One region of the Pseudomonas sp. MBLB4136 genome, then DNA from elsewhere that is predicted to be linked to it. Evidence: predicted binding sites of a transcription regulator. Region 1 holds the regulator's gene; each other region holds the start of a gene.
The links. Region 1 encodes FliA, which starts transcription of late flagellar genes. Its sites were predicted from a motif close to CTAAAGTTTNNNNNNNNNNNGCCGNTAA; they were not measured.

Region 2: a site for FliA is predicted at 2,479-2,506, ahead of ACSX1D_RS14865 (flagellar protein MotY). Genes of this name have one in related genera too.
Region 3: a site for FliA is predicted at 2,075-2,102, ahead of motA (flagellar motor stator protein MotA). Genes of this name have one in related genera too.

What each region holds. Positions count from the first base shown of each region.
Region 1 covers NZ_CP196713.1:3,067,831-3,071,940, forward strand. Annotated here, with positions in the region: gene ACSX1D_RS13780 (chemotaxis protein CheA) at 1-402, opposite strand, end outside; gene ACSX1D_RS13785 (protein phosphatase CheZ) at 413-1,201, opposite strand; gene ACSX1D_RS13790 (chemotaxis response regulator CheY) at 1,221-1,595, opposite strand; gene fliA (RNA polymerase sigma factor FliA) at 1,730-2,476, opposite strand; gene fleN (flagellar synthesis regulator FleN) at 2,473-3,312, opposite strand; gene flhF (flagellar biosynthesis protein FlhF) at 3,418-4,110, opposite strand, start outside.
Region 2 covers NZ_CP196713.1:3,281,920-3,286,029, forward strand. Annotated here, with positions in the region: gene gloA (lactoylglutathione lyase) at 1-50, opposite strand, end outside; gene ACSX1D_RS14860 (argininosuccinate synthase) at 159-1,376, opposite strand; gene ACSX1D_RS14865 (flagellar protein MotY) at 1,507-2,421, opposite strand; gene pyrC (dihydroorotase) at 2,611-3,657, shown strand; gene rnt (ribonuclease T) at 3,654-4,110, shown strand, end outside.
Region 3 covers NZ_CP196713.1:430,875-434,984, forward strand. Annotated here, with positions in the region: gene ACSX1D_RS01945 (rhodanese-like domain-containing protein) at 1-470, opposite strand, end outside; gene ACSX1D_RS01950 (HDOD domain-containing protein) at 515-2,041, opposite strand; gene motA (flagellar motor stator protein MotA) at 2,159-3,010, shown strand; gene motB (flagellar motor protein MotB) at 3,017-4,027, shown strand; gene rsgA (small ribosomal subunit biogenesis GTPase RsgA) at 4,075-4,110, opposite strand, start outside.

The sequences.
Region 1 (4,110 bases):
CTCGTCGGCACTGGCGGGTTCGGCCAGGCGCGCCAACGCGGCCAGCAACGCCTCGCTGGCCGGCGTCGGCTCGGTCCGCTCGCGCACCTGGGCGAACATGCCATTGACCGCGTCGAGCGCCTCCAGCACCACATCCATCAACTCGGCGTCGACCCGTCGCTCACCCTTGCGCAGGATGTCGAAGACGTTCTCCGCGATATGGCAGCACTCCACCAGCTCATTGAGCTGGAGGAAGCCGGCGCCACCCTTGACGGTATGAAAGCCGCGAAAAATCGCGTTGAGCAGGCTCATATCGTCCGGGCGGCTCTCTAGCTCGACCAACTGTTCAGACAGTTGCTCGAGAATTTCGCCGGCCTCTACCAGGAAATCCTGGAGGATCTCTTCATCGGCGCCGAAGCTCATAAACGTGCTCCTAAAAACCTAAGCTGGAAAGCAGATCGTCGACGTCGTCCTGACATGCGGCGACGTCTTCACGCTTTTCGGCATTAATCTGCGGACCTTCACCATGGGAAGGCTCTTTTTGTTTGGCCAGCTCGGCGCGCAGCGCCTGATGGTCATGCTGGATACCGGCGAACTGGTCGACCTGACTGGCCATCAGCACCAGCTTGAGCAGGTTGCTTTCCACCTCGGTGACCAACTGGGTGACCCGCTTGATCACCTGGCCGGTCAGATCCTGGAAGTCCTGGGCGAGCAGAATGTCGTTGAGGTGCCCCGACAGCTTGGCACTGTCGCGCTCGCTGCGAGCCAGGAACAGCTCGATGCGCTTGGCCAGCTCGCGAAAGCCCTCGGCGCCCATTTCCCGACGCATGAAGCGCCCCCACTCGGCACTCAGGCCCTGGGCCTCGCTGCCGAGGTCGTTGACCAGTGGTGCACTCTGCTCGACCAGGTCCATGGTCCGGTTGGCGGCCTTCTCGGTCATCGTCACCACGTAGTTCAAGCGTTCGGTGGCATCGGTGATCTGCGAGACTTCCTGCGCATGGGGCACGCGCGGGTCAAGCTGGAAATTGACGATGGCGTTGTGCAGCTCGCGCGTCAGTTTGCCGACTTCGTGGTACAGACCACGGTCGCGGGCTTTGTTGAGTTCATTGATCAGCTGCACCGCATCGCCGAAGTTGCCTTGATCCAGGCTATCGACCAACTGGCGAGCATTTAACTTCAGGGTCGACTCGAGGTCGTCCTGCTGGGAATCATCGTGTTCCATAGCGCCCTCGCGGCAGACATCAGCCGTTGACCCGCTCGAAGATCTTTTCGATCTTCTCTTTCAGCACCTGGGCTGTGAACGGTTTGACTACATAACCATTCACTCCGGCCTGAGCGGCCTCGATGATCTGGTCGCGCTTGGCTTCCGCGGTAACCATCAGCACGGGCAAGTGCTTGAGCCGCTCATCTGCCCGAACCGCGCGCAACAGGTCGATACCGGTCATGCCAGGCATGTTCCAGTCGGTCACCAGGAAATCGAAACTGCCGCTGTGCAGCATCGGCAGCGCGGTGGTGCCGTCGTCGGCCTCTGCGGTATTGGTGAACCCCAAGTCACGCAGGAGGTTCTTGATGATCCGTCGCATCGTTGAGAAATCATCAACGATGAGGATTTTCATGTTCTTGTCCAAGTCGACCTCCGTACAGTCCTAAACGTAACCAGCCGCTGGCTACGCCCTTAATCGTGAAACCGGCCTGGCAGAGCGTTGTGCAACCACTGCACCGGCAATTTCCATCAGCGCCCTGCCCAGGGCTATCGCGCGCGCCACTCACCCAGTCGCGCACGCAGGCGTGACGCGCACTGGCTGTGTATCTGGCTGACTCGCGACTCGCTGACCCCCAGCACCTCGCCAATCTCCTTGAGATTCAGCTCCTCATCGTAATACAGCGCCAGCACCAGCCTCTCGCGTTCCGGCAGGTTGGCGATGGCATCGGCCAGGGCCGCCTGGAAGCGCTCGTCTTCCAGATCACGCGAAGGTTCATGATGGGTGGCATTGGCGTCTTCGCTCAGTGCGCCATGCTCGCCGTCCTGCAACAGGTCGTCGAAGCTGAACAGGCGACTGCCCAAAGTGTCGCCAAGAATGCCGTAGTAATCTTCGAGACTCAATTGGAGTTCGGCCGCAACCTCGTGATCTTTAGCGTCACGTCCGGTTCTGGCCTCAATTACCCGAATTGCGTCGCTGACCATGCGACTGTTGCGGTGCACCGAGCGTGGCGCCCAATCGCCCTTGCGCACCTCGTCGAGCATGGAGCCGCGAATGCGAATGCCGGCGAACGTCTCGAAACTGGCGCCCTTGCTGCCGTCATATTTCTTCGCCGCCTCGAGCAGGCCGATCATGCCGGCCTGGATCAGGTCATCCACCTGCACGCTGGCCGGCAGACGCGCCAGCAAGTGGTAGGCGATACGCTTGACCAAGGGCGCATGGCGCTCGATCAACTGATGCTGGGAATCTTGCCCTTGCGCCTTGTTATACATACGAAGTCCGGAGGCTGCTGTCATACCGCTGAGTCCGCGACCGGCTGATGCACCAGTCGTTCGACGAAGAATTCCAGATGACCGCGTGGGTTGGCCGGCAGCGGCCAGGCATCGACCTTCTGCGCGATCGCCTTGAATGCCAACGCGCACTTGGAGCGCGGAAACGCCTCATAGACCGCCCGCTGCTTCTGCACGGCCTTGCGTACCGACTCGTCGTAGGGCACCGCGCCGACATACTGCAGCGCGACGTCGAGGAAACGGTCGGTGACCTTGGTCAGTTTGGCGAACAGGTTGCGACCTTCCTGCGGGCTGTGGGCCATGTTGGCCAGCACGCGGAAGCGGTTCATGCCGTAGTCGCGATTGAGCAGCTTGATCAGGGCATAGGCGTCGGTGATCGAGGTCGGCTCATCGCAGACCACCACCAGCACTTCCTGGGCCGCGCGCACGAAGCTGACGACCGAGTCGCCGATGCCCGCCGCGGTATCGACGATCAGCACGTCCAGGTTTTCGCTGATATCGCTGAAGGCCTGGATCAGCCCGGCGTGCTGCATGGGCGAGAGCTGCACCATGCTCTGGGTGCCGGAGGCGGCCGGAACGATGCGGATGCCGCCCGGCCCCTGCAGCACCACGTCGCGCAGGTCGCACTCGCCGCTGATCACATCGGCCAGGGTGCGCTTGGCCGTCAGGCCCAGCAGCACGTCGATGTTGGCCAGCCCCAGGTCGGCGTCCATCAACATGACCCGGCGGCCGATATCGGCCAGGGCCAGGGCCAGGTTCACCGACACATTGGTCTTGCCGACGCCACCCTTGCCGCCGGTCACCGCAATCACCTGTACGGGATGCATACCCATGTTCTCTATACACCTTGTCTAAGGTCGACTGGATCCGCTTGCCTAAGCGTACCCCGCCAATCCGACACCAGGCCAACCCGCACCTCGTGCCACTGAGTCATTGCTGCCGCGCGGCTAACCGGCGCGGCGTGCCGGCTGCTGATAGAGGCCGGCGAACATCTCGGCCATCGCGTCTTCACTCGGATCTTCCGCGGACTGCAGGCCCACGGCCCGGCTCACCAGCTGGTGGTTGCGCGGCACCTGCAGGTCATCGGGAATGCGCGGGCCATCGGCCACATAGGCTACTGGCAGGCGTTGGCCAATTGCCAGACCCATGACCTCGCCGAGGCTGGTGGCCTCGTCGAGCTTGGTCAGGATGCAGCCGCTCAGGCCACAGCGCTTGTAGCTGTGATAGGCGGCTTTGAGTACCTGGCTCTGGCTGGTAGCCGCCATGACCAGGTAGTTGCGCGCCTTGATGCCGCGACTGGCCAGGGCTTCCAGCTGCATGCGCAGCGCCGGGTCGTTGGCCGGCAGGCCGGCGGTATCGATCAGCACCACGCGCTTGCGCGCCAGGGGCGCCAGGGCCTGGGTCAGGGACTGCCCGGGATCGACCAGGGTCACCGGCACGCCGAGGATGCGGCCGAGGGTCTTGACCTGCTCCTGGGCGCCGATGCGGTAGCTGTCCATGCTGACCAGGGCGATGTTCTGGGCGCCGTGCTTGAGCACGTAGCGCGCCGCCAGCTTGGCCAGGGTGGTGGTCTTGCCCATGCCGGCCGGGCCGACCAGGGCGATCACCCCGCCCTCCTCCAGCGGCTCCTGCTTCGGCGT
Region 2 (4,110 bases), 210 kb from region 1:
ATGGACTTGTCCAGGTCGCCGACACGCAGCATGGTATGCAGCAGTCTCATCGAAATTCTCCTCGTTGCGTGCCGCTTGTGGCGGCGTAGAAAGCACAACCCCGGCATGGGCCGGGGTTGCTTGACGTCAGGCCGGGCAACGGCCTCGGCACACCTGCCTTACAGCAGGGTACGCCCTTTGTTGGCGGCGATGCGCATGCGCAGTGCGTTGAGCTTGATGAAGCCCGCCGCGTCCTGCTGGTTGTAGGCGCCGGCATCGTCCTCGAAGGTGGCGATGGTGGCGTCGAACAGCGAATCGTCGGACTTGCGGCCCACCACCACGACATTGCCCTTGTACAGCTTCAGGCGCACCACGCCGTTCACGTTGGCCTGGGAGGCGTCGATCATCTGCTGCAGCATGACGCGCTCCGGGCTCCACCAGAAGCCGTTGTAGATCAGGCTGGCGTACTTGGGCATCAGCTCGTCTTTCAGGTGCGCCACTTCGCGGTCGAGGGTGATCGACTCGATGGCGCGGTGGGCCTTGAGCATGATGGTGCCGCCGGGGGTCTCGTAGCAGCCGCGCGACTTCATGCCGACGAAGCGATTCTCGACGATGTCCAGACGGCCGATGCCGTTCTCGCCGCCGATGCGGTTGAGCTCGGCCAGTACGGTGGCGGGAGTCATGTCCTTGCCGTCGATGGCGACGATGTCACCGGCGCGGTAGGTCAGCTCGATGTAGGTCGGCGTATCCGGCGCCGCTTCCGGCGACTTGGTCCAACGCCACATGTCTTCTTCGTGCTCGGTCCAGGTGTCTTCCAGCACGCCGCCCTCGTAGGAGATGTGCAGCAGGTTGGCGTCCATGGAGTACGGCGACTTCTTCTTGCCGTGGCGCTCGATCGGGATCTCGTGCTTCGCGGCATAGTCCATCAGCTTCTCGCGGGACATCAGGTCCCACTCGCGCCAGGGGGCGATCACCTTGACGCCAGGCTTGAGCGCGTAGGCACCCAGTTCGAAACGCACCTGGTCGTTGCCCTTGCCGGTGGCGCCATGGGAGATGGCGTCGGCGCCGGTCTCGTTGGCGATTTCGATCAGGCGCTTGGCGATCAACGGGCGGGCGATGGAGGTACCCAGCAGGTACTCGCCTTCATAGACGGTGTTGGCGCGGAACATCGGGTAGACGAAGTCACGGACGAACTCTTCGCGCAGGTCGTCGATGTAGATTTCCTTGACGCCCATGGCCTGGGCCTTGGCGCGCGCCGGCTCGACTTCTTCCCCCTGGCCGAGGTCCGCGGTGAAGGTCACCACTTCGCAGTTATAGGTGTCTTGCAGCCACTTGAGGATCACCGAAGTGTCCAGGCCACCGGAATACGCCAGGACTACCTTGTTTACGTCGGCCATGCCATCAACTCCACGGGGTTGTACGAAAACCCGTGATTCTACTGACCCTGGCGGCCAATTTACAGGGGCGCGACAGCTTGTGACGATGAAGCGACGGTTTCTTTCAGGCGCGCGACGCGGCCTCGATAGCTCAGGACGCGCTGGCTGGCGCGGGTGCAGTTGCGTCGCGCACGGCATCCTCGGCCGGCGCCTCCGGCACCCGGTCCAGGCGGATGCTGACCCGGCGGTTCTTCGCCCGGTTGGCCTCGCTGGTGTTCGGCACCAGGGGGTAGCGCTCGCCATGGAAACGCATGGTGATCTGTTCGGCCGGCACGCCACTGGCCTTGAGGTACTCCATTACCGCCAGGGCGCGGCGGCGCGACAGATCGCGATTGCTCAGGCGGTTGCCGCTGTTGTCGGCATGACCGTCGAGCTGGATGCGGTTGACGCTCGGATCGGCCTTGAGAAAGGTCATGATGATGTCCAGCTTGGCCTGGGCCAGGGGCTCCAGGTCCACGCCGCCGCCGGGAAACCCGACCTGGCTCAGGCGCACCTGGTCGAAGTTGACCGGCAGCAGCTTGGCGGTGCAGCCCAGGTACTCGGTGTAGGCCTGGCGGAACCTGGCCGGCAGCAGGCGAACCTCCAGGCGCTCGCCGCCCTGCACGGTACGGTGGCGCACCAGCGGGCTGCGCCCCTCGAGCAAGCCGGTGAGCAGGTGCCCGGCCTGCTCCTGCGAGCTGTTGAAGGGGACCTCGCCGGCGGCGACGCTGACCGAACCCAGGTGGATATCGCCGCGCCCCGGCTGCCAGGGCGCCGCCGCCGCCAGCAGGGTGGCCGAGCCGGCGCCGAGCCAGCGCTCGCGCACCTGCAAGCGGAAGGTCGCCTGCTCACCGGCGCGGCGCACGAACTCGCCGCTGCCGAAATCGGTGATCGGCTGCGACAGGCGACACTCGAACTGGTCACCCTCGACCTTCCATTCGACCTTTTCCAGGCGGGTCTGAAAGCTGATGGCGGCGGCCGCCTGTGCCAATGTCAGGCCGACGAGCGTGCCGAGCAAACTGAACAGGCTTGTATAAGACTGGCGCACGGTGGGCTCCACGGGGAATAACGGCGTTCCCTCTGGGTATCGGTGGCGTGGGGCAAAACTTAAGCCGCGATTGGCCACAGCCCGCCCCCAACCATCTGCCCGGCGTGCTCTGCGGGGGCTTTTCCGGTAGCATTCCAGCCACGTTTTGCCCGCCCGGAAGCCCCCCAAATGACCGACCGCCTCACTCTGCTGCGCCCCGACGACTGGCACATCCACCTGCGCGATGGCGCCGTGCTGCCGCATACCGTGGCCGATGTCGCCCGCACCTTCGCCCGCGCCATCATCATGCCGAACCTGGTGCCGCCGGTGCGCAACGCCGCCGAGGCCGAAGGCTATCGTCAGCGCATCCTCGATGCGCGTCCGGCCGGCAGTGGCTTCGAACCGCTGATGACGCTCTACCTCACCGACAACACCAGCCCCGAGGACGTGCGCCAAGCCAAGGCCAGTGGCTTCGTGCATGGCGCCAAGCTCTACCCGGCCGGCGCCACCACCAACTCCGACTCGGGCGTGACCAGCATCGACAAGATCTTCCCGGCCCTGGAAGCCATGGCCGAGATTGGCCTGCCGCTGCTGGTGCATGGCGAGGTGACGCGCAGCGAGATCGACGTGTTCGACCGCGAGAAGGCCTTCATCGACGAACACCTCACCCGCGTGGTCGAGCGCTTTCCCGGCCTCAAGGTAGTCTTCGAGCACATCACCACCCGCGACGCGGTGCAGTTCGTCAACGCCGCCTCGGCCAATGTCGGCGCCACCATCACCGCCCATCACCTGCTGTACAACCGTAACCACATGCTGGTCGGCGGCATCCGCCCGCACTTCTATTGCCTGCCGATCCTCAAGCGCAATGTGCATCAGGAAGCCCTGCTCGACGCGGCCACCGGCGGCAGCCGCAAGTTCTTCCTCGGCACCGACTCGGCGCCGCACGCCAAGCATGCCAAGGAGTCCGCCTGCGGCTGCGCCGGCTGCTACACCGCCTATGCAGCCATCGAGTTGTATGCCGAAGCCTTCGAGCAGCGCAACGCCCTGGACAAGCTGCAGGGCTTCGCCAGCGAGCACGGCCCGGACTTCTACGACCTGCCGCGCAACAGCGAGACCATCACCCTGGTGCGTCAGGACTGGCAGGTCCCAGCCAGCCTGCCGTTTGGCGAGCAGAGCGTCATCCCCCTGCGCGCCGGCGAGCCCCTGCGCTGGCGTGTACTGGAGGAGCAGGCGTGAGCGAAGACCTGTACGAAGACGAACTCGACAGCAGCACCCCATCCGCCTCGCGCCACCCCATGGCGGCGCGCTTTCGCGGCTACCTGCCGGTGGTGGTGGATGTCGAGACCGGTGGTTTCAACTGCGCCACCGACGCCCTGCTGGAGATCGCCGCCACCACGGTCGGCATGGATGAACAGGGTTTTCTCTACCCCGATCACACCCATTTCTTCCGCATCGAACCGTTCGAAGGCGCCAACATCGAACAGGCGGCTCTGGAATTCACCGGGATCAAGCTGGACCACCCGCTGCGCATGGCCGTCACAGAGGAACACGCGCTGAACGAAATCTTCCGCGGCCTGCGCAAGTCACTGAAGGCCAACGGCTGCAAGCGGGCGATCCTGGTCGGGCACAACAGCAGCTTCGACCTCGGCTTTCTCAATGCCGCGGTCAACCGCACCGGCATCAAGCGCA
Region 3 (4,110 bases), 2.2 Mb from region 1:
CGGCTCTGCAGGTACTCGCGTGTGGCGCTGGGCGCCGTGCTGAAACTCAGCGACGCTGCCCCGGACTGCGGGGCTGGCTGATCGTCGCTGAGCGGGCGCTCCTCGGCCAGCCAGGCCACCAGGCCGCCGTCGAGGTAGTGGTAGCGGCCATGGCCGATCACATCCAGCAACCAGATGAAGCGTCCGGCCCAGCCGCCACCCTCGTCGTCGTACACCACGTATACGGCGTCCGGGTTGTGCCCCAGCTCGCCGAACAGCTGTTGCAGTTGTGCCTGTTCCGGCAGCAGGCCGGGTGCCGGCGGCAGGCCCAGCTGGGTGCGTTTCGGCTCGACGAAGCGGGCGCCGGGAATGTGTCCGGCGGCATAGCGCCCTGCACTGGTCAGGTCGACCAGGATCAGCTCGGGGGCGCTCAGGCGGCTGGCCAGATCGGCCGGCTGGATAACCAACGGCAACTCGGCGAAGGCAGTCATGCTGGACCTCTTAGTCGGAGAAGGGGCGAATTGTAGCGGAAAGCCTAGGGCGCGCGTCTGGCAAAGCTGCTCAGGGCACGCTCGATGCATTGCGCCGTCTTGCCGAAGGCCTGCAGATGGGTGTCGCTGAAGGCGCCGCCGTTGCGGTCGACGACCAGCAGCAGGGCGACTCGGCCGTTGCAGGCCAGCGAACGGAGCATCAGGTGCTCGCTGGGAAACAGCGCCTTGAGCGCGCCGGGTAGCAGGGCGGAGAACTGGGCGATATTGCTGGGGGTCAGGCGCAACTGCCCGGGCTCCTTCAGCAGGCGGCGCAGCACCTGGCTGTGCTGGGGGTCGAGCGCCAGGCCACTCCCCGGCTGATCCAGGCCGGCGTGCTGCAGCGCGCGCAGGCGGCTGTGGCTGCGGTCGGCCAGCAGCAGCAGTACACGCGGCAGGCCGCAGGCCTGCAGGGCCTGGTTGGCGCTGCTGGCGAGCTGCTCGAGGTTGTTGAAGGCGCTGGGCTGGGCGAGCAGTTGCGTACACAGGCGTCGCCATTCATCGACTGCCGTGGCTTTCGCCGGTGCCGGTGCGGGCGCCTCTGGCACGGCGCTGCGCAGGTGGCAAGCAGTGGGAGGCCACAGCAGCGCCTCGGCCGGGTGCCAGAGGCCCCTGGCGGCATGCAGGCGCGCACTCTGGGCGGCCTGCTGGTGAATCTGCTGCTGCACCTCGACCAGCGGAAGTTGCAGGTAGAGTCCACTCAGGCGCTGCCAGCGCAGGCTGTGCGGACTGCTCCAGGCCTGGTGGGCCGACAGCGCCAGGCCGTTGGCCAGCACTATGGTGTTGGCCGGCTGGGTCAGCCAGCGGCGCAGCTGGGGGGCTGCATCGAGCATCTGCTGCTGGTGCAGCGGGTGCTCGTTATCGCGGGCGATATGCAGCGCCTTGATCAGCAGGCGGCGGTCCAGGGTCAGCAGGCGATAGCCCTGCACGATCCACTCCGGCAGGCGCCAGCGCTCGGCCAGGGCCAGGCAGAGTTCGAGCAGGGGCACGCCGAGCAGTTCCTGCTCGACCCGGCTGGCTGGCTCGCCCTTGACCAGAACCCGCTGCTCCCAGGCTTCGAGCAGCTCCGGCCGCGCGGCTAGTAGGGGCCAGAGCGGCGCGAGAAACAACAGGCTGCCCCAGTGGATTTCCTGCCAGAGCCGGGCCAGGCGCCCGGCGAACAGGCCGTTGGCCTGCTGGCTGGCGTGCTGGCTGATCAGCTGGATCTGCCGCAGCGCCGGGGGGATCTCCTCGGCTGGCAGGGTCGGCTGGCGCTGCACCAGTTCCTCGGTGCGCTGTAGGCCGAGGCGACCGATGGCGCTTTCCAGGCTTTCCGCCCGCTCGCCGAGACCGCCGCTCTGGCGATTGGCTTCGCGCAGTACGCGCAGTGACAGCGCCGGGCTGCCTTGCATCAGCTCGGCGATGTCGCGCAGCGAGCGCCGACTGTCCGTCAGGGCGCGACATACCCGCTGCTGGCTGTCGGCAGGCACTGGTAGAGGTTGTTTGTCCAGCTGTTTGAGCCAGGCGTCGAGGCTGCGGGGTAGGGGTGTCGGCATGGGGGAGCCAAACTGGCTTTTGAACTAAACAGGCTATAGTCTCGCGCATTCCTTCCGATAAATAGAAGGGTTGATTCAACAAACCCCAACTCCTGGTTCCTGCAAGTTTTCTCTAATATGGCAAAAATCATCGGCATCATCGTCGTGTTCGCCAGCGTAATCGGCGGCTTTACTCTTTCCGGCGGCCAATTCATGGCCCTGGTGCACCCCTTCGAGGTGATGATCATCGGCGGTGCGGCCCTGGGGGCGTTTCTCCAGGCCAACCCGGGCAGCACCTTCATGCACGTCTTCAAGAAGTCGTTGAAGATGTTCAGCTCGCGCTTCACCCATACCTTCTATCTGGAGGTGCTGAAGCTGCTCTACGAGATCCTCAACAAGAGCCGGCGCGAGGGCATGATGGCCATCGAGGCCGATCTCGAGGAGCCGGCCGCCAGCCCGATCTTCAGCAAGTATCCGGCGATCCTCAAGGATGAGCGGATGACCGCCTACATCTGCGATTACCTGCGCATCATGTCGTCCGGCAACATGGCGCCCCATGAGCTGGAGGGCCTGTTCGACATGGAGTTGGTCAGCCTTAAGGAGGAGCTCGAACATCCCGCCCATGCCGTGGCCAAGGTCGCCGACGGCATGCCGGCGATGGGGATCGTGGCGGCGGTGCTGGGGATCGTGATCACCATGTCGATTCTCGCCGAAGCCGATAACGCGCAGATCGGCGAGAAGGTCGGCACGGCCCTGGTCGGCACCTTCCTCGGCATCCTCGCCTCCTATGGCTTCTTCGGTCCGCTGTCGAATGCCCTGGAGCACGACGCCAAGGAGGAGCTCAACGTCTACGAATCGATCAAGGCCGCGCTGGTGGCCTCGGCGTCCGGCATGCCGCCGACGCTGGCCGTCGAGTTCGCACGCAAGACGCTGTTCCCGGCGCACCGGCCGAGCTTCTCCGAGCTGGAACAGGCGATGCGCGGAAACTGATGAGCCATGGAAAATAATCAGCCGATCATCGTCAAACGGGTCAAGAAGACCGCCGGCGGCCATCATGGCGGCGCCTGGAAGATCGCCTTCGCCGACTTCGCCACGGCGATGATGGCGTTCTTCCTGGTGATGTGGCTGATGTCCTCGGCCTCGCCGGAGCAGAAGAAGCTGATCTCTGGCTATTTCAAGGACCCGATCGGTTTCAGCGAGAGCGCCAGCCCCTATGTGATCGATCTCGGTGGTTCGCCCACGCCGTCACCGGATCGCACCCTGAACCCGGAGCTCCAGGAGCCGGCCGACAGCGAGCGTGTCGATGACGAGGCTGCCCAGGTCGACCCGGAGCAGGCCGAGGCGATGGCCGAAGAGCTGGAGCGCGAGCGTCTGGAGCTGCTGCTGCAGGAGCTGCAGAACAAGGTCGAGGAGAACCCGCAGCTGCAGCGCTTCAAGGACCAGATCCTGTTCGAGATCACCCAGGACGGCCTGCGCATCCAGATCGTCGATGCCGAGAACCGGCCGATGTTCGATCTCGGCAGTGCGCGCCTGCAGCCCTATTTCGAAGACATCCTGCTGGCCATGGTCGACACCATCAAGGCGGTGCCGAACAAGATCAGCATCAGTGGCCACACCGATGCCAAACCCTTCGCCGGGACCGGCGACTTCGGCAACTGGGAGCTGTCTGTCGATCGCGCCAATGCCGCCCGGCGCGTGCTGGTGGCCGGCGGCTACGAGGAGGAGCAGCTGGCCCGAGTGGTCGGCTATGCCTCGTCGGCCCTGTTCGATCGAAAGAACCCGCTGAGCCCGGTGAACCGGCGCATCGACATCACCGTTCTGACCAAGAAGGCGCAGCGGGCCATCGAAGGCTCGCCGCAGGGCGGCGAGCCGGCGCCGGCGAGCGATAGTGCCTCGGCCACGTCGTCAGCGGCCGAGTCATTGCCGCCGGCCTCGGCGGAGGAACTGCACAAGCGCTTGAATATCTTCGAAGACGGGGTGCTGCGGCTCGACCAGCCTGGTCAGTGAGTGGCACCTGCCGGGTCAAGGCCGCGGGTGATCGCGGCCTTGTCGTTTCAGTAGTCCGCTTCCGGCAGGCTGGCGAGGATGTG